Regions from separate parts of the Streptomyces sp. NPDC059696 genome, predicted to be linked through region 1. Evidence: riboswitches for the same ligand, from Rfam matches in the RefSeq annotation. Region 1 holds a riboswitch; each other region holds the start of a gene.

Region 1 (6,102 bases):
GTCGCGCCGCCACTGCGCGTAGGCGACGGCCTGGCCGAGGGCCCGGACGGCGCGCTCGGCGGCGGGGTAGGCGGGGATGAGGCGGGTGTGGTCGGTGGCCTCGGCGGCGGGGATGAGACGGGTGTCCTCGGTGGCCTCGGCGGCGGGGACGCGGCCGGTGTCCTCGGTGCCCTCGGTGTCGACCCGCGCCTCGGGGGCCGGGGGTCGTCGCCCGGTGTGTGCCGGGCGTGGGACGTCGGCGGCGTCCGCCGCGGCCTGCGGTGCGGTGCTGGCCGCCGCCGACAGGGCCTCCGCGAGGCCGCCGAGCTCCACGTGGACCACCAGGACCGGCTTGCCGGGAGCCGCCGCCGATGCCGAGCGCAGGGCCTCGGCGAGAGCCGCGTCACCGACCGAGCCCTCCCCCACCGCCGGTATGGCGGTGACGACGACGGCGTCGCACCGGTCGTCGGCCAGCGCGTGGGACAGGGCCGTGTGGAAGTCGGCCGCGGAGGCCGCCGTGGTGAGGTCCTGCGGAGGGTGCGGCCTGAGGCCCTCGGCCAGGCACGCGTCGTACGTCAGCAGGCCGAGTGACTCGGAGTTGCCGAGGATCGCCACCCTGGGCCCGGCGGGCAGGGGCTGGCGGGCGAGGAGCAGGCCCGCGTCGACCAGCTCGGTGATGGTGTCGACGCGGATGACACCGGCCTGCCGCAGCAGCGCCGACACGGTCGCGTGCGGAAGCCGGGTCGCCCGCACGGCGTGCCCCTGGGGAGCGGCGCCGTGGCGTGCGCCCTGGACGACGACCAGGGGCTTGGCGGCGGCCGTACGGCGGGCGAGACGGGTGAACTTGCGGGGGTTGCCGATGGACTCCAGGTACATGAGGACGACGTCGGTGTCGGGGTCCTCGTACCAGTACTGCAGGACATCGTTGCCGGAGACGTCGGCGCGGTTGCCGGAGGAGACGAAGGTGGAGACGCCGGTGACGCCCGTGACGCCGCCGCCGCGCCGGTGCAGCCGGGACAGCAGGGCGACGCCGATGGCGCCGGACTGGGCGAACAGGCCGATCCGGCCCGGGCGCGGCACCTCGGGGGCGAGGGAGGCGTTGAGGCGTACCCGGGGTGAGGTGTTGATGATGCCGAAGGCGTTGGGGCCGATGATCCGCATGCCGTACGTACGCGCGTGCCGCACCAGGGCGCGCTGGCGTTCGCGCCCCTCGGGGCCGCTCTCGGCGTACCCGGCGGACACCACGACCAGCCCCTGCACGCCGTGTTCGCCGCACTCGGTGACGACCTCGGGGACGTGCTCGGCGGGGACGGCGACGACCGCGAGGTCGACCGGGCCGTCGATGTCCCGCACCGAACGGTGGGCGGGTACGCCGTCGAGCTCCTTGTGCCCCTCGGGGAGGGCCTTGTTCACCGCGTACAGGCGGCCGGTGAAGCCCGCGTCCCGGATGTTGCCCAGGACGCTGCGGCCCACGCCGCCCGGTGTGCGGCCGGCGCCGATGACGGCGACCGAGCCGGGGGCCAGCAGCCGCTGCACCGAGCGTGCCTCGGCGCGGTGTTCGCGCGCGTACTGCACGGCGAGGGAGCGGTCGGTGGGTTCGAGGTCGAACTCCAGACGGACGACGCCGTCCTCGAAGCTGCGCTTCTGGGTGTAGCCGGCGTCCGTGAACACCTTGATCATCTTGGTGTTGGCGGGCAGCACCTCGGCGGCGAAGCGGCGGATGCCGCGCTCGCGGGCGACGGCTCCGATGTGTTCGAGCAGGGCGGAGGCGACCCCGCGGCCCTGGTGGGCGTCCTGCACGAGGAAGGCGACCTCGGCCTCGTCGGCGGGTGCGGACGCGGGCGTTCCGTCTGCGCCGATCCGGTCGTAGCGTACGGTGGCGATGAACTCGCCGCCGACCGTGGCCGCGAGTCCCACCCGGTCCACAAAGTCGTGGTGCGTGAAGCGGTGGACGTCCTTGGCGGACAGGCGAGGGTACGGCGCGAAGAAGCGGTAGTACTTCGACTCGTCGGAGACCTGCTCGTAGAAGCTGACCAGGCGATCGGCGTCATCAACGGTGATGGGCCGGATGCGCGCGGTGCCTCCGTCGCGCAGCACCACGTCGGCTTCCCAGTGGGCGGGATACTCGTGCCGGTCCGGCGAGGTCTGCATGGGCCCCAGAGTACGGCTAGCGCCTGACAACGGCGCGAGGCAGTCTGTGGAGGGCGTCAGTCGGGTCGAGGCCGCGATCCGACGGCACCTTCCGGAGCGGAACGACAGGACCGCTCCGGGTGGGCTTCACCATATGGGAAACTGGTCTAGACAACCCTGAACACCGAAGGGCAGCAACACATGGCTGAGCGCCGCGTCAACGTCGGCTGGGCCGAGGGCCTCCACGCCCGCCCCGCCTCCATCTTCGTCCGAGCCGCCACGGCCGCAGGCGTCCCGGTGACGATCGCCAAGGCTGACGGCAACCCCGTCAACGCGGCCTCGATGCTGGCCGTCCTGGGCCTCGGCGCCCAGGGGGGCGAGGAGATCGTCCTCGCCTCCGACGCCGAGGGCGCGGACGCCGCCCTCGACCGGCTGGCGAAGCTGGTCTCCGAGGGTCTCGAGGAACTGCCCGAGACCGTCTGATTTCCCCGGCGCCCGATCCGGCGCACAGTGAAGGGCTCGTCCGAATTCACCGGGCGGGCCCTTCGCCATTGGCGATCGTCAGGGAGAAGCGATTTCCGCGGCCAGGCAGCGGAAATTAATCCCACGAGAACACACGTCGAAGAACTCGGGGAATTTCCCCCTCTTTGTATACGGCCGCCGTGTTAATGCCGCAGGCTCTCCGTGTTTACGGCATGTTGCGATTTCCTCACGCGATCGGCCCGTTCCGCCGCGGGGCCGATCCGCAGGCGGTGCGCTCCGGTCGCGCGCTCGATGTGCAGCGCCGTGACCGCCCGCGCGCGCTCGCCGTCCCCACGCGCCACCGCGTCCACGATCGCGCCGTGCTCCGTCCAGGACTCCACCGGGCTGAGCGGCGCCTCCACGGCGTACATCCACGTGATCTTGTGGCGGAGCTGGGTGAGCATCGAGGTCAGGGCGGGGCTGCCGGAGGCCTGGGCGAGCGTCTCGTGGAACCACACGCCCAGGGAGCGCAGGTCGTCGCTGGTGCCGCGACGGGCCCGGTCCTGGCCCAGGCGGACCAGGCCGCGCAGGACCTTCAGATGCGCCTCGGTGCGGCGCTGGGCGGCTCGGGCCGCACCGAGCGGCTCCAGGAGCATCCGCATCTCCAGCAGGTCGGCCGCCTCCTGCTCGGTGGGTTCGGCCACGCACGCGCCCGCGTGCCGGCGGGTCACCACGAAGCCCTCGGCCTCCAGCGTGCGCAGCGCCTCCCGGACCGGTACCCGCGAGACGCCGTATCGGCGGGCCAGGAGTTCCTCGGTGAGCCGGCTGCCGCGCGCGTGGACCCCCGCGACGATGTCGTCCCGGATGGCGGTGCACACCGAGTGCGCGGGAATACGCATGACCGACCTCCGCTTAATCCCCGTGAAACGCCGGCGAGCGGCGCGTGTTCCGTGACTCTATTGCAATGAGCCGGAATTTCCGACGGCCAGCGGGAATCCATGGATATTTTTTGGACAGCGGACATCCGAGGAGCCGCCCGGAGGCGACCGGGGTGCCGTCACGCGGTGCGCGAACGCCGAAAGCCCCGGCTCGGGGAGCCGGGGCTTTCGAAAACGGCGACGAGCTTCCGGTCAGAGGCTGACGCCGTGCGAACGGAGGTAGGCGACCGGGTCGATGTCCGAGCCGTACTCGGGGCTCGTACGGGCCTCGAAGTGCAGGTGCGGGCCGGTGACGTTGCCGGTCGCGCCGGACAGGCCGATCTGCTGGCCGGGGGTGACCTTCTGGCCGACCGAGACGCCGATGGACGACAGGTGGCCGTACTGGGTGTACGTGCCGTCGTTCATCTTGATCACGATGTTGTTGCCGTAGGAGCCGCCCCAGCCGGCCTCGACGACCTCGCCCATGCCGACCGCGTGGACGGAGGTGCCGCTGGCGGCGTGGAAGTCCACGCCGGTGTGGCTGCCGGAGGACCACAGACCGCTGCTGGCCTTGTAGGCGGTGGACACGTACGAGCCGGAGATCGGGGCCACGAAGGCGTTGAGGCGCTTGCGCTCGGCCTCGCGGGCGGCGCGCTCCTTGGCCGCACGGGCCTTCTCGGCCGCCTCCTTGGCCCGCTCGGCCACCTCGGCGGCCCGCTTGCGGGCGGCCTCCTCGGCCTTCTGCTTGGCGGCGGCCTCCTCGGCGGCCTGATGCTGCGCGACGGCCTGGGCGTCGATCTGCTGGGCGACGGTGTCGCCCATGGTGACGACCGGGGTGAGACCCGTCTGCTCCGCGCTGGGCTCGGCGGCGAAGGCCGCGGGGGCCGCCACGGTGCCGATCACGCCGGTGGTGGCGAGGGCCGCCACGCCTGCCGCACGGGCGGTGCCGCGCTGGATCCTGCTGGGACGCCGGTGCTTCCCGGTGGCGCGAGTGAACGCCATGTGGTGGCTGATCCTTTCCTTCCCTCTCGCCTACCGGGTTAGCTGACGGGTTCGGAGCAGGAAGGTCTCCTACGGGCTCCCTCGCGGCACGCGCGGGAGTCCGATTCACCCCAGGGACTGCGGTGGGTCCCCGGCTCCCCTGGCTCGCGCCGTACGGGGACTCGGCGATGACTGTCCGGTGCCGCGGGCGCGGCGCACTGCCTGACGAACAGCCCGGACGACGCTAAGCGGCGCCGCTTTCAATTCCCAAACGAATCCCGGCTTTTGTAGCGCATCCCACAGGTCAGACAGGCAACTCCCATACCAATTCGGGCACAAAGGGACCCTGGTGCCTTCAAAGACATCCAGGGCCCCTGCGCGTGCCTGCCGCTCCTCGGCTGCTACTCGGCGGAGACGACGGTGACTTCGCCGATGCCGAGGGCCTCCACGGGGGCCTTGATCTGCGCCGCGTCACCGACGAGGACCGTCACCAGGCGGTCCACCGGGAAGGCGCTGACGGCCGCCGCGGTGGCCTCCACGGTGCCGGTCGCAGCGAGCTGCCGGTACAGCGTGGCCTGGTAGTCGTCGGGCAGGTGCTGCTCGACCTGGTCGGCCAGCGTGCTCGCGACGGCCGCCGCCGTCTCGTACTTGAGCGGCGCCACGCCGACCAGGTTCTGCACGGCGACGTCCCGTTCGGCGTCGGTCAGGCCCTCCGCGGCCAGGGTGCGCAGCACCGTCCAGAGGTCCTCCAGGGCGGGGCCGGTGTTGGGGGTGTCCACGGACCCGCTGATGGCGAGCAGCGCGGCACCGGTGCCGTCCGGGGCGGACCGGAGGACCTGGCCGAACGCCCGGACGCCGTAGGTGTAGCCCTTCTCCTCGCGCAGGACGCGGTCCAGGCGCGAGGTGAGGGTGCCGCCCAGGCAGTACGTGCCGAGCACCTGCGCCGGCCACACGCGGTCGTGCCGGTCGGGACCGATCCGGCCGATCAGCAGCTGCGTCTGGACGGCGCCGGGGCGGTCCACGATGACGACCCGGCCGGTGTCGTCGGCGGTCACCGGCGGCACCGGCCGCGGCTCCGCCGGGGAGCCCGTCCAGGCGCCCAGCGTGTCCGCGAGCAGGGCGTCGAGGTCGATGCCCGTGAGGTCGCCGACGACCACGGCGGTGGCGGTGGCGGGACGGACGTGCTTCTCGTAGAAGGCGCGTACGGCCGCGGAGTCGATCGCGGCGACGGTCTCCTCGGTGCCCTGCCGCGGCCGCGACATGCGGGAGTCCGCCGGGAACAGCTCCTTGGAGAGCTCCTTCGCGCCGCGGCGCGAGGGGTTGGCCAGCTCGTGCGGGATCTCGTCGAGGCGGTTGTTCACCAGCCGCTCGACCTCGCTGTCGGCGAACGCGGGCGCCCTCAGGGCGTCGGCGATCAGCCCCAGCCCCTTGGCGAGCCGGGAGGCCGGCACCTCCAGGCTGAGCCGGACACCGGGGTGGTCGGCGTGCGCGTCGAGGGTGGCGCCGGCACGCTCCAGCTCGGCCGCGAAGTCCTCGGCGGAGTGCTTGTCGGTGCCCTCGGAGAACGCCCGGGCCATGATCGTGGCCACACCGTCGAGGCCGGCGGGCTCGGCGTCCAGGGGGGCGTCGAGCA
Region 2 (6,102 bases), on a different contig from region 1:
ACACCCAGCTGCAGAGCCTCTCCGCCGGTGCCGACGACTTCGCCGACCGGGCCAGCCGTACGCAGGAACGCATCGACCTCAAGGCGCAGCAGGCCGCCGAGCGGAAGCGGGCGGCGGAGGAGGCGGCCCGCAAGGAGCGGCTGCGCCCCAAGTTCGCCCTGCCGGTCGCCCGGCACGGACTCAGCGCCACCTACGGGCAGTCCGGCATCAACTGGATGTCCCTGCACACCGGCATCGACTTCCCCGTCTCGTACGGCACGACCGTGATGGCCGCGACCGACGGCACCGTGCGCACGCAGTGGAACAGCGCGTACGGCAACATGCTGGTCCTCACCGCGAAGGACGGCACGGAGACGTGGTACTGCCACCTCTCCACGTACACGGTCGCCTCCGGTACGACCGTGAAGGCCGGCGATCCGATCGCGCGCTCCGGCAACTCCGGCAACTCCACCGGTCCGCACCTGCACTTCGAGGTACGGCCGGGCGGCGGCTCGGCGATCGACCCGCTCCCGTGGCTGCGCAGCCACGGCATCGACCCGACGTAAACGTCCCGGCAGCCGCAGCCTCAGCCCCCACCCGCACCGAGCGTCCCGGCCGCCTCCGCCCCCACCCGCACCGAGCGGCGTCCCGGCAGCCACAGACACAGCCCCCGCCCGCGTCGAGCGCGCAGGGGCCGGCTGGTTCACCTCACGGTGCTACAGCTTCTCCACCGGTGCGTACCGCAGCAGCAGCCGCTTCGGCTTGGTGTCGCCGAAGTCGATCGTCGCCTCGGCGTTGCCGCCCGTGCCCTTGACCGCGACGACGGTGCCGAGTCCGAACTGGTCGTGGGTGACCCGGTCCCCGACCGCCAGTGACACCGCCGGCTTCTCGGAGGTGCGGCGCGTGGCGAAACCGGAGGCGCCCGACGCCGACGAGCGCGAGCGGGACGACGACAGCGAGGCCGCCACCGCCGAGACCGGTCCGGAGGACGCGGGCGCGGTCGCTCCCGTCCGCTTCCACTCCACGTGGGCCGGGGGGATCTCCTCCAGGAACCGCGAGGGCGGGTTGTAGGAGGGCTGGCCCCAGGCGCTGCGCAGGGTGGACCGCGTCAGATACAGCCGCTCCCGCGCGCGCGTGATGCCGACGTAGGCCAGGCGCCGCTCTTCCTCCAGCTCCTTGGTCTGGCCGAGGGCGCGCATGTGCGGGAAGACGCCGTCCTCCATGCCGGTCAGGAAGACGACCGGGAACTCCAGGCCCTTGGCGGTGTGCAGGGTCATCAGCGTGATGACGCCGTCGCCGTCCTCCTCGTCGGGGATCTGGTCGGAGTCGGCGACCAGGGCGACCTGTTCGAGGAAGTCGGACAGGGAGGCCTGCTCGTCCTCGCCGCGCTCCTGCTCGAACTCCATGGCGACGGCGGCGAGTTCCTGGAGGTTCTCGATCCGGGTCTCGTCCTGCGGGTCGGTGGAGGCCTGGAGTTCGGCGAGGTAGCCGGTGCGCTCCAGGACGGCTTCCAGCACCGTGGCCGGTCCGGCGCCGGACTCGACGACGGTGCGCAGGTCCTCCATCAGCGTGTTGAACCGCTTGACGGCGTTGGTGGAGCGCGCGGCCATGCCGTACGCCTCGTCGACACGCTTGAGCGCCTGCGGGAAGCTGATCTTCTCGCGCTGAGACAGGGCGTCGATCATCGCCTCGGCGCGGTCGCCGATGCCCCGCTTGGGGACGTTGAGGATCCGGCGCAGCGGCACCGAGTCCTCGGGGTTGGACAGCACGCGCAGGTAGGCCAGGACGTCCCGGACCTCCTTGCGCTCGTAGAAGCGGACTCCGCCGACGACCTTGTAGGGCAGGCCGACGCGGATGAAGACCTCTTCGAAGACACGGGACTGGGCGTTGGTGCGGTAGAAGACGGCGACGTCGCCGGCCTTGGCCTCGCCGGCGTCCGTGAGGCGGTCTATCTCGTCGGCGACGAACTGCGCCTCGTCGTGCTCGGTGTCGGCGACGTACCCGGTGATCGTGGCGCCCGCGCCCGCGTTGGTCCACAGGTTCTTGGGGCGGCGGGACTCGTTGCGCTCGATGACGGCGTTGGCGGCGCTGAGGATCGTCTGCGTGGAGCGGTAGTTCTGCTCCAGCAGGATGGTCGTCGCGTCCGGGTAGTCCTCCTCGAACTGGAGGATGTTGCGGATCGTCGCGCCGCGGAAGGCGTAGATCGACTGGTCGGCGTCACCGACCACGCACAGCTCGGCGGGCGGGATCTCGGCCTCGGGCGGCACGTCGACCGGGTGCTCCGAGGTGCCGACCAGCTCGCGGACCAGGGCGTACTGCGCGTGGTTGGTGTCCTGGTACTCGTCGACCAGGACGTGCCGGAAGCGGCGGCGGTAGTGCTCGGCGACGTCCGGGAAGGCGCGCAGCAGGTTGACCGTCGTCATGATCAGGTCGTCGAAGTCGAGGGCGTTCGCCTCGCGCAGCCGCGACTGGTACATGGCGTAGGCCTGGGCGAGGGTCTTCTCGAAGCCGTCGGTGGCCTGGGCGGCGAAGTCCTCCTCGTCGATCAGCTCGTTCTTCAGGTTGCTGATCTTGGCGCTGAAGGACTTCGGCGGGAAGCGCTTGGGGTCGAGGTCCAGGTCGCGGCAGACCAGGGCCATCAGACGCTTGGAGTCGGCGGCGTCGTAGATCGAGAAGGAGGAGGTGAAGCCGAGCTTCTTGCTCTCCCGGCGCAGGATGCGCACGCACGCACTGTGGAAGGTCATGACCCACATGGCGTTGGCGCGCGGGCCGACGAGCTGCTCGACACGCTCCTTCATCTCCCCGGCGGCCTTGTTGGTGAAGGTGATCGCGAGGATCTGGCCCGGGTGCACGTCCCGCTCGGCGAGCAGGTGGGCGATGCGGTGGGTGAGCACGCGGGTCTTGCCGGAGCCGGCGCCGGCCACGATGAGCAGCGGGGAGCCGGAGTGGACGACGGCGGCGCGCTGGTTGTCGTTCAGCCCTTCCAGCAGCGCGGCGGAGTCGATCACCGGGCGGGGGGCGCCGTCGCGGTAGTAGGCGTCCCGGTCCGGGGGCGTGTCGAACTTCCCGCCGAACAGATCGTCGGGGATCGGCTCCGGAACGTGATCGTCCTCGGGCGGCGGCGGGGGTTCGTCGGCCGGGCCCCGCTGGGCCTGGAGGTTCGCCAGGAAGTTGTCGTCAAAGAGGCTGCTCATCGCTCTCCGAGTCTAGGGCGCCCCACTGACAGACCGCCGCCGCCCTGAGAACATCCGCGGGCGCCCGGTCCTTCCGCCGACCGCCCGGCGGCGCGTTGTCGCCCTCCATGACCGCGTGATCACGCCCCGCTACGGTCCCCACATATGGGGATCTTCACCCACCAATCACCCTTGATCGCTGACTCTCGGCAACGCCCGGGGATAAGGTCACGAAAATGTATCGGGCATATCACCCATCAACCTTCACAGGGGCCACACGAGTTGGCTACCGTGCGACCAGGCCGCACGACCCCCACCGGCGAACGTCGCCGGGCCGCGCGGCCTCCGCCGAGTCCGGTGTGCCGCAGCGGCAGCCGGAGCCGGGGACCCAACCGTGAACCTGGGGTGAATCGGCCCGACTCCCTGAGCGGAGAGGCCGTAGGGCAAACCTTCCGAACCACCCGCCCGAACCCGACAGCTAACCCGGTAGGCGGAACATGGAAGGAGTCGCCTCCCTTGGCGTCGCACCGCAAGTCGCGTCCTACGGGTACGCGCATGGCAGGCATACGGACCCCCGCCCTCGCAACGGCGGCCCTCACCTCCGTGGCCCTGCTCTCCCAGTCGGCCACCGCCGCCCCCGCGGCCGACGACAAGCCCAGCCTGGAGGACGTCGAGAAGAAGGTCGACGACCTGTACCGCCAGGCCGAGTCGGCGACCGACAAGTACAACGCGGCCAAGGAGAAGACCGCGAAGCAGCGCAAGCGCGTCGACACCCTCCTCGACGACGTCGCCCAGCGCACCCAGAAGCTCAACGAGGCGCGCGAGGAGCTGGGATCCTTCGCCTCCGCCCAGTACCGCACCGGCGCCGCCGCCCCGGACACGGCGACGTTCCTGCTGGCGGACACCCCGCAGGACTACTTCGACCAGACCCAGCTGATGGACCGGATGACGGGCCGCCAGAAGGTCGCGGTCGACGACTACGTCACCCAGCAGTCCGAGACGATGAAGAAGCGCCAGGAGGCCACCGAGAGCCTCGAGACGCTCACCGACTCGCAGGACGGCCTGAAGACGGCCAAGGCCACCGTCCAGCGCAAGCTCGCCGAGGCACGCGAGCTGATGTCGAAGCTGACCGCCGAGGAGAAGGCCCGGCTCGCGGCGATCGAGAAGGAGAAGCGGGCGGAGGCCGCCCGCAAGGCCGACGAACTGGCCCGGCAGCAGGCCGCGCGGCAGCAGGCCCAGGAGGAGGCCTCCCGACAGCAGGACGGCGGGACCGCCTCGTCGGGCTCCACGGGCTCCGGCTCGACCTCCTCCACACCCCCGGCCGACTCCTCGTACGCCACCAAGGCCGACAAGGCGCTGGCCTTCGCCCGCGCCCAGATCGGCAAGCCGTACGTGTGGGGCGCCGTCGGCCCCGGCTCCTACGACTGCTCGGGCCTGACCCAGGCCGCGTGGAAGGCCGCGGGCGTCACCCTGCCGCGCACGACCTACGACCAGGTGAACGCCGGCACCACGGTTCCGCTCTCCCAGGCCCAGCCCGGTGACCTGGTCTTCTTCTACGACGACGTCACCCACGTCGGGATCTACATCGGAAACGGCATGATGATCCACGCCCCGAAGCCCGGCACGTACGTCCGCGAGGAGTCGATCTACTACGACGGCGAATCGGCGATCCACAGCGTGGTCCGCCCGGCCTGAGAGGCCTCCGCGGGGAGGCTCAGGAGCTGGACGGCGGCGACGGCTGCGCCCTGAACGAGGGGGCGCAGCCGGCCACGCGTGGAGATCAGTTGCATCCGGACATGGTGTAGGTGTTGTCGACGACGACAGTGCTCCCGGACTTCATGTAGGAGTACGCCTCGCCGCAGCCGCCGCGTTTCTGATAGACGGGCCCGGCGTAGGTGCTGTACGTGCCGAAGTCCTCGGCGTGAGGCGTGTCGGTGAAGTTGTCCTTCAGCCGGATGCCCATGGAGCGCGCGGAGCCGGTGTCATTGAAGAGGACACCGCAGATGTACTTGTCGTACAGCTTGTTGCTGCCGCTGTACTTGCCGTTCCACCACAGGTAGAGGCTGGCGTTATTGCCGTAGCGCGCGGCGCCGGCGGAGATCGTGTAGCCGGAGCCGCACACGTTGGCGGCGGCCGCGGTCACGGTGGCGTCGGCCCGCAGAAGAGCCGCGCCCTCGGCGCCTTCGATCATCTTGAGGCCCGTGTTGCCGCCTAGGGCGATGACCTTCGGTTCCTCGGCGCCTAAGCCGGAGGCGGCGCTGGCGCTGGTCGCGGTGACGGCAGTCATGGCCACGGCTGCGGCGACGACGGTGTTACGGAGGGCGGAACGCGTGAACACGGGGCTCCTTTGTCATGTACTCGTTTTGCGAACGAGTGAGACTTTATAGCCCTCCAGAAAGCCTGTAATAGCCTATTGAGCTGGTTTTGAGCTTGCGGAAATACGGAGCGCCGCCTTCCCTTTCCGCAGGTCGTCAAGGGACTGACTGCTTTTCGGCCACCCTTTTCCGTCGACGGCCCAGCCTGAGGGCGACGCGCCACTTCCATCAAAGGCGGTGCCGAAAACCCGGCCCGCGAGAACTCGACCGGACAGTTTCCTCGCTTCTTGGGGGCACACGCGCGTGCCCCTCACGTAACGCGCGCGCCGCTCTCTAGCATCGGCGCTATGTCCGGTCCCTCCCCGTTCGCCACCTGGTGGCCGACGTATGCGCTGGCGACCGGCATCGTGTCGGTCGGCCTGGACTCGGCGGGGTACGCCGCCCTCGCCCGCATCACCCTCGCCCTGGCCTGCGCGGCCTGGCTGCTCGCGGCCGCGGGTCTGGCCCAGCGGGCGGCGCACGGCGAGCGGCGCACGGAGACGCCGGCCGCGCTGACCATGGTGGCGGCGACCGCCGTCCTGGGTGCCGGCTTCTCCGCGGCCGGGCAGCAGACCCTGGCGGCGGCACTCCTGGCG
Region 3 (6,102 bases), on a different contig from region 1:
GAGTCGGTCAGGCTTTCCATTATGGTCGGCCCCTCCGACATCACGGGATCACAGGGGCCACACCGGGGGCCGGCCGGAGGCGATACTGACCGGTGATTCAGTTACTCGTGTGGCGAAGGAGTCCGTATGGCCGCCCCCCTGCTGTCCCTGACCTGGACCGATCACCTCACGGGACGGCAGGGTTTCCTGGTCGTGGACCGGCTGGTGCGCGGGGTCGCCAGCGGCGGTCTGCGGATGCGGGCCGGCTGCACCCTGGACGAGGTCACCGGCCTGGCCCGCGGCATGACCCTCAAGGAGGCCCTGCACTACGACCCGGCGAACCGGTACGTCCCCCTCGGCGGCGCCAAGGGCGGCATCGACTGCGACCCCCGGGACCCCGAGGCGTACCCGCTGCTGGTGCGCTACCTGCGCGCGATGCGGCCGTACATGGAGAGCTGCTGGACGACGGGCGAGGACCTGGGACTCACCCAGGACCTGGTCGACCGGGCGGCGGCCGAGGCGGGTCTGGTCTCCTCGATCCAGGCCGTGTATCCCCTGCTGGACGACGAGGACGAGGCCCGGGCGCGCCTGCGGGACGCGTTCGCCGTCGAGGTCGACGGCATCGGTCTGGACGAGCTGGTCGGCGGCTGCGGTGTGGCCGAGGCGGCCCTGACCGCCCTGGACCGGGCCGGTGTGCCGCGCACCGGGACGCGGGTGGCTCTCCAGGGTCTCGGCACCATGGGCGGCGCCACCGCGCGCTTCCTCGCCCGCGCGGGGCTCACGGTCGTGGCCGTCGCCGACCTCAAGGGCACCGTCGCCAACGCGGCGGGCCTCGACGTCGAGGCGCTGCTCGCGGCCAGGGACGCCCACGGCACGGTCGACCGCTCCGCGCTGCGCCCCGGCGACCGCGAACTGCCGGGCGAGGCCTGGCTGTCGGCCGACGCGGACGTGCTGATACCGGCCGCCGTGTCGTACGCGATCGACGACGCCAACCAGGAGCGGATCACCGCCCGTTGGGTCGTGGAGGCCGCCAACATGCCCGTGCGCCCGGAGGCGGAGCTGCTGCTGGCCGCGCGCGGGGTGACCGTGCTGCCGGACGTCGTGGTCAACTCGGGTACCAACGCCTGGTGGTGGTGGACGCTGTTCGGGGACGTCGGCGCCGACGCCGAGGAGGCGTTCGCCCACACCCGCCGGTCGATGCGTGCCCTGGTCGAACGGATGCTGGACCGCGCACGCGCCGAGGGGACGACACCGCGGGCCGCCGCCCACGCGATCGCGGCCGACCGGCTGCCGCTGATCGCGGAGCGCTTCGGCTGGTTCCGCTGAGGCAGCCGCCAGGACCCGCGCCGACGTCCGTGGCGGGCCCCGCCGGACCGGCCGGAACACCCCGTCGAGGGGCCGCACGCGCGTGGGTAGGGTGACGGCGTGACGAGAGTCCGGTTGAGTGTGGCCGAGCGGCGCGGGGATCTGCTGCGGGCCGCCATCGAGCAGATCGAGGCGAGGGGTGTGGCGGCGGTCAGGATCGCCGACGTGGCCTCGGCGCTCGGCGTGAGCAACGCGCTGGTCCTCTACCACTTCTCGACGAAGGAGCAGCTGGTCGCCGCGGCGTTCCGGCACGCGGCGGAGGGCGATCTGGCCCATCTGCGCAGGCTGCTGGGCCGCCGTTCGCCCGCACTGCGCCGGCTGCGGTCGGCCGTACGGTGGTACGCCCCGACGGGGCAGGCCAAGGGCTGGCGCCTGTGGATCGAGGGCTGGGCGGCGGCGCTGCGCGACCCGGCGCTGCGGGAGGTCGCCCAGGATCTCGACCGGCAGTGGAAGGCGGCCCTGGCCGAGGTGATCGCGGAGGGTGTGGCGGCGGGTGAGTTCCGCTGTCCGGACCCGGCCGGCACGGCCCTGCGGCTGACCGCTCTCCTCGACGGCCTGGCCGTCCAGTTGACGTCCTACGCCGGGGCGGTGCCGCGCACCCGGGCCCAGCAGTGGGTGGAGGAGGCGCTGGCCCGCGAACTGGGTCTGGCACAGGAGCGGCCGGCTCCCTAGGGGGCTGCGCAAAGCGCCGCCCGCCCCGCGAGGCCCGGCACGCCCTCTCGCCGCGCCGGGCGCGACGTCCCCGCCCGTGCGGGCCGGGCCGGTGTTCCGCCCGGCGCGGCCCGCACGGGCGGGAGCCGCTCTCACGCCACCGCCGCGATCCGCATCCTGATGTCGTCCGGCGACAGCGCGCCCTTGGCCGTCACGTGGTCGCCCGACGACTGCCCGCGCAGCCGGCGCCCGATCCACGGCACCAGGAACTCGCGTGCCCAGGCGACGTTGTCCCGCCGCACGTCGAGCGCACCGCGCGGGGGCGGCGGCGGCCACGCCTGCTCGGGGTCGGCCGGCACGTCGAGGCCGAGCACCTGGCCCGCGCGCAGCGCCACGCGCGTGTGCCCCTCGGGCGACAGGTGCAGCCGGTCGGCGTCCCAGGCCCGGCGGTCCTGCACGCTGCGCAGGGACCACAGGTCGAGCACCGGGCAGCCGTACCGGTCGGCGATGGCCCGCACATGTCCGTTGTACGTGGCGATCTTGCCGCGCAGATGCCTGAGCACGGGCACCCCGCGGGTGTCGAACCCGGTCGTCACCATGACCGTGCCGGACACGGCGGTGAGCTGGGCCAGCGCCCGTTCGAAGCGCTCGGCCACCTCGTCCGGGTCGGTGCCGGGCCGGATGATGTCGTTGCCCCCGGCGCAGAACGAGACGAGGTCGGGGGCCATGTCGACGGCCCGCGGAACCTGGTCCGCCACGATCTGGTCGAGGAGCTTTCCGCGTACGGCGAGATTGGCGTACCGGAAGTCTCCCTCGGGCCTGCGGTCGGCGAGCAGGACGGCGAACCGGTCGGCCCAGCCGACGAATGCCCCGTCGGGGCCGGGATCACCGACGCCCTCGGTGAAGCTGTCCCCCAGCGCCACGTACGACCCGATCACTGCTCTGCTGTCACTCTTCGAATCGTCTGCCACAGCAGCTCATGATTCACCTTTGAATGTGACTTACGCGACCGTAGGAAAGGATTGACGGGCGGTGAGATAAGCCACTCCTCAAGTGTTCGCCAACTCCGGAATACCCCGCTTGTCACGGATGTTTCGGGGTGAGCCGTCAGACCCGGAACCCGCTGATCCGGAAAAGGCCCCGGACGGACCGGCAGGCCATCGGGACGTGCGCACACCGAAGGCCGGACCCGGGGATCGGGGTCCGGCCTTCGGAGGCGTGTCAGGCAGGTGGTCGTGCGGTGGGTCAGCCGACGGAGACGCCGTGCGAGCGCAGGAAGGCGACCGGGTCCACGTCCGAGCCGTAGTCCGGCGTGGTGCGGATCTCGAAGTGCAGGTGCGGTCCGGTCACGTTGCCGGTCGCCCCGGAGAGGCCGACCTGCTGTCCGGCGGTGACGCTCTGGCCGGCCGACACGGAGAGCTGCGACAGGTGGGCGTACTGGGCGTAGTGACCGTCGTTCAGCTTGATGACGACCTGGTTGCCGTAGGCCCCGCCCCAGCCGGCGGAGACGACCGTGCCGGCGCCGACGGCCTTGAGGGACGTGCCGGTCGGGACGACGAAGTCGACACCGGTGTGGTAGCCGCTGGACCACATGCTGCCGGACATGTGGTACGGGGTGCCGACCGCGGCACCGGCCACCGGCAGCGTGTAGCCGGTGGAGTTGCTCTCGGCGGCGGGCTGGGCGGCGGCCGGCTTCGCGGCGCTCTGCGCCTTCGGGGCCGACTCGGCGGCGGAGGGCTTCGGGGCCGAGGTCTTCGGGGCCGAGGTCTTCGGGGCGGCGGGGGCGGAGGCCTTCGGGGCGGTCGCCGCCTTCTTGCCGATCGAGAGCTTCAGGCCCGGGTGGATCAGCGAGGGGTCGGAGCCCACGGCATCACGGTTGTCCGCGTAGAGCTTCTTCCAGCCGCCGCTGACGTTCTGCTGGTCGGCGATCCGGGCGAGGTAATCGCCGGCCTTCACGGTGTAGGTCTGGGCGCCATCGTTCTTTTCGGCGGCCTTTTTCCCGGCGACCGGAGCGGACTGGACGGCCTTTTCCGGAGCCGACTGCGGCGTCGCGGCATGGGCGCCGGCGGCCCCCATGAGCGGCAGGGCGAGGGCGGCTCCACCGGTTCCGGCGACGGCGATGGAGCGGGTGAAACGCTGGGTCTTGGGACGGCGGTGCTTACCCTTCGCGGGCATGGCGAATTCCTCTCCGTCGCCTGCGAGGTGAGCTGTCGGGTGCGGGCTGGAGATGCCCGGCCGCGCCGGGGCGCGGCTTAACCCCAAGCCGTTCCGGGAACCGGAACAGGCGTCTTACCTGTGGGTCCCCCGCTCCTGCCGTGCGTCGGGTCAGTGTGTGCGGGCTCCGGGCGGCGGCAGGATTAGGCGTCCGTCCGGATTGGTGTGGAACGTAAGCGACCGAGACGCAAAGGGACAAGCTTGCGGTTGCGCGTGAGGCCGTTTTTTCCCGACACATGGGCACGTGTGCTGTCACCGAGCGTGGATGACCGATCTCCCGCTTCGCGCAATAACCCTGCTCCGTGCGGGGATTACGTGAACATGGCGACAGCGGATCGTCACGAATATGACGATGGTCACGCGCCCCGATTCCATCTCCTTTACGATCGGGGCACGTTAGGCCTTAGCGGCCGTAATTCCCTATTCGGACAGAACGGCTACTTCCGCTTAAGCCGGACGACCGCGGCGTCCAGGTCTCCGCGCAGGCCGACGCGCAGCCCGTGGTGCAGAAGGAGCGCTCCGCGGTGAACTTCGCCCGTTTCGAGGCATTCGTACGATGCTGCCGGATCGAGGCCGCGCAGCCGGAGCGCCGGCACCGGCTCGCCGTAGCGCTGCGCCTGGAGCCAGGCGAGGACGACCGTCTCGTCGCCGAGGACGTACTGCACGGCGCTCAGCCCGCCCTGCGGGGGCCGCAGCCGGTACAGGTCACCGCGCTGCACCAGGGGCCGGATCTCCTTGTACAGCGCCACCCACTCGCCCGCCTCGGCGAGTTCCGCGGGCGTCCACCCGGTGAGGTCACCGCCGACTCCGAGCACCCCGGCCATGGCGCTGACGAAGCGGAACCGCAGCGAGCTGGCCCGGTGGTTGAGCATGGCGTTCGGGCTGTCCGTGACCCAGGCGGCCATGACCCGGGCCGGATGGATCTGGCTGAAGCCGTGCTGGATGGCGAGCCGGTCCAGGGGGTCGGTGTTGTCGGAGGTCCACACCTGGTCCGTGCGGCTCAGCACACCGAGGTCGATCCGCCCGCCGCCGCCCGAGCACGACTCGAAGGCCACCCCCGGATGGGCGGCCCGCAGCCGGTCCAGCAAGGCGTACAGCCCGTGGACATGGTCGGCCCACAGCCGTTGCGGATAGGCGTCGTCCGGCCATCCGGCATCCGTGAAGCAGCGGTTGAAGTCCCACTTCACGTAGTCGATCGGCGCACCGGAGAGGAGCCCGTCGAGCCGCTCCCACAGATACTCCCGGACATCCTCGCGGGCGAGGTTCAGTACGAGCTGATTGCGGAACTCCGTCCGCTTTCGCCCTGTTTGATACTGAACCCAGTCGGGGTGTTCCCGGTACAGGTCGCTGTCCGGGTTGACCATCTCGGGCTCCACCCAGATCCCGAACTGCATGCCGAGGCCGTGCACATGGTCGGCGAGCGGCTTCAGTCCGCCCGGGAATCGGTCGGGGTTCGGGGTCCAGTCGCCGAGGCCGGCCCGGTCGCTGGTGCGGGCCCCGAACCAGCCGTCGTCGACCACGAACAGTTCGACACCCAGGGCCGCGGCCCGCTCGGCGAGCGCCCGCTGCTGCTCCTCGGAGATGTCGAACTCGGTGGCCTCCCAGGAGTTGAAGAGCACCGGCCGGTCTCGTCCGGCGTCAGGGATCACATGGGTCCGCTGGTAGGCGTGCCAGGCGCGGCTCGCCCCGCCGAAGCCGCCGTCGCTCCAGAGCCCGGCGAAGACGGGGGTCGTGTACGACTCCCCCGTGCCCAGCATCAGCAGGCCGGAGTCGTCGTGGCCGGCCCCGCCGGTGATCTGCACGCGCGCGTCCGGGAGCTGGGCCACGGCGATGCGCCAGGACCCGGACCAGCCCAGGGCGCAGCTGTAGACCTCGCCGTGCTCCTCGGTGGCC

What was found. Region 1 has a riboswitch for cyclic di-AMP ahead of ACFV20_RS21120 (M23 family metallopeptidase). Riboswitches for the same ligand answer to the same signal wherever they lie in the genome.
Region 2: another riboswitch for cyclic di-AMP. It lies ahead of ACFV20_RS01905 (NlpC/P60 family protein); the one in region 1 lies ahead of ACFV20_RS21120 (M23 family metallopeptidase).
Region 3: another riboswitch for cyclic di-AMP. It lies ahead of ACFV20_RS10640 (peptidoglycan DD-metalloendopeptidase family protein); the one in region 1 lies ahead of ACFV20_RS21120 (M23 family metallopeptidase).

What each region holds. Positions count from the first base shown of each region.
Region 1 covers NZ_JBHWFG010000018.1:114,705-120,806, reverse strand. The annotation lists gene ACFV20_RS21135 (GNAT family N-acetyltransferase) at 1-2,130, opposite strand, end outside; gene ACFV20_RS21130 (HPr family phosphocarrier protein) at 2,311-2,592, shown strand; gene ACFV20_RS21125 (GntR family transcriptional regulator) at 2,775-3,470, opposite strand; gene ACFV20_RS21120 (M23 family metallopeptidase) at 3,702-4,490, opposite strand; cyclic di-AMP (ydaO/yuaA leader) riboswitch at 4,503-4,667, opposite strand; gene ACFV20_RS21115 (M16 family metallopeptidase) at 4,871-6,102, opposite strand, start outside.
Region 2 covers NZ_JBHWFG010000002.1:12,295-18,396, forward strand. The annotation lists gene ACFV20_RS01895 (M23 family metallopeptidase) at 1-545, shown strand, start outside; gene pcrA (DNA helicase PcrA) at 696-3,173, opposite strand; cyclic di-AMP (ydaO/yuaA leader) riboswitch at 3,489-3,660, shown strand; gene ACFV20_RS01905 (NlpC/P60 family protein) at 3,669-4,847, shown strand; gene ACFV20_RS01910 (hypothetical protein) at 4,933-5,490, opposite strand; gene ACFV20_RS01915 (hypothetical protein) at 5,815-6,102, shown strand, end outside.
Region 3 covers NZ_JBHWFG010000007.1:272,842-278,943, reverse strand. The annotation lists gene ACFV20_RS10655 (Glu/Leu/Phe/Val dehydrogenase dimerization domain-containing protein) at 127-1,305, shown strand; gene ACFV20_RS10650 (TetR/AcrR family transcriptional regulator) at 1,405-2,016, shown strand; gene ACFV20_RS10645 (SGNH/GDSL hydrolase family protein) at 2,148-2,933, opposite strand; gene ACFV20_RS10640 (peptidoglycan DD-metalloendopeptidase family protein) at 3,241-4,170, opposite strand; cyclic di-AMP (ydaO/yuaA leader) riboswitch at 4,175-4,331, opposite strand; gene ACFV20_RS10635 (alpha-galactosidase) at 4,647-6,102, opposite strand, start outside.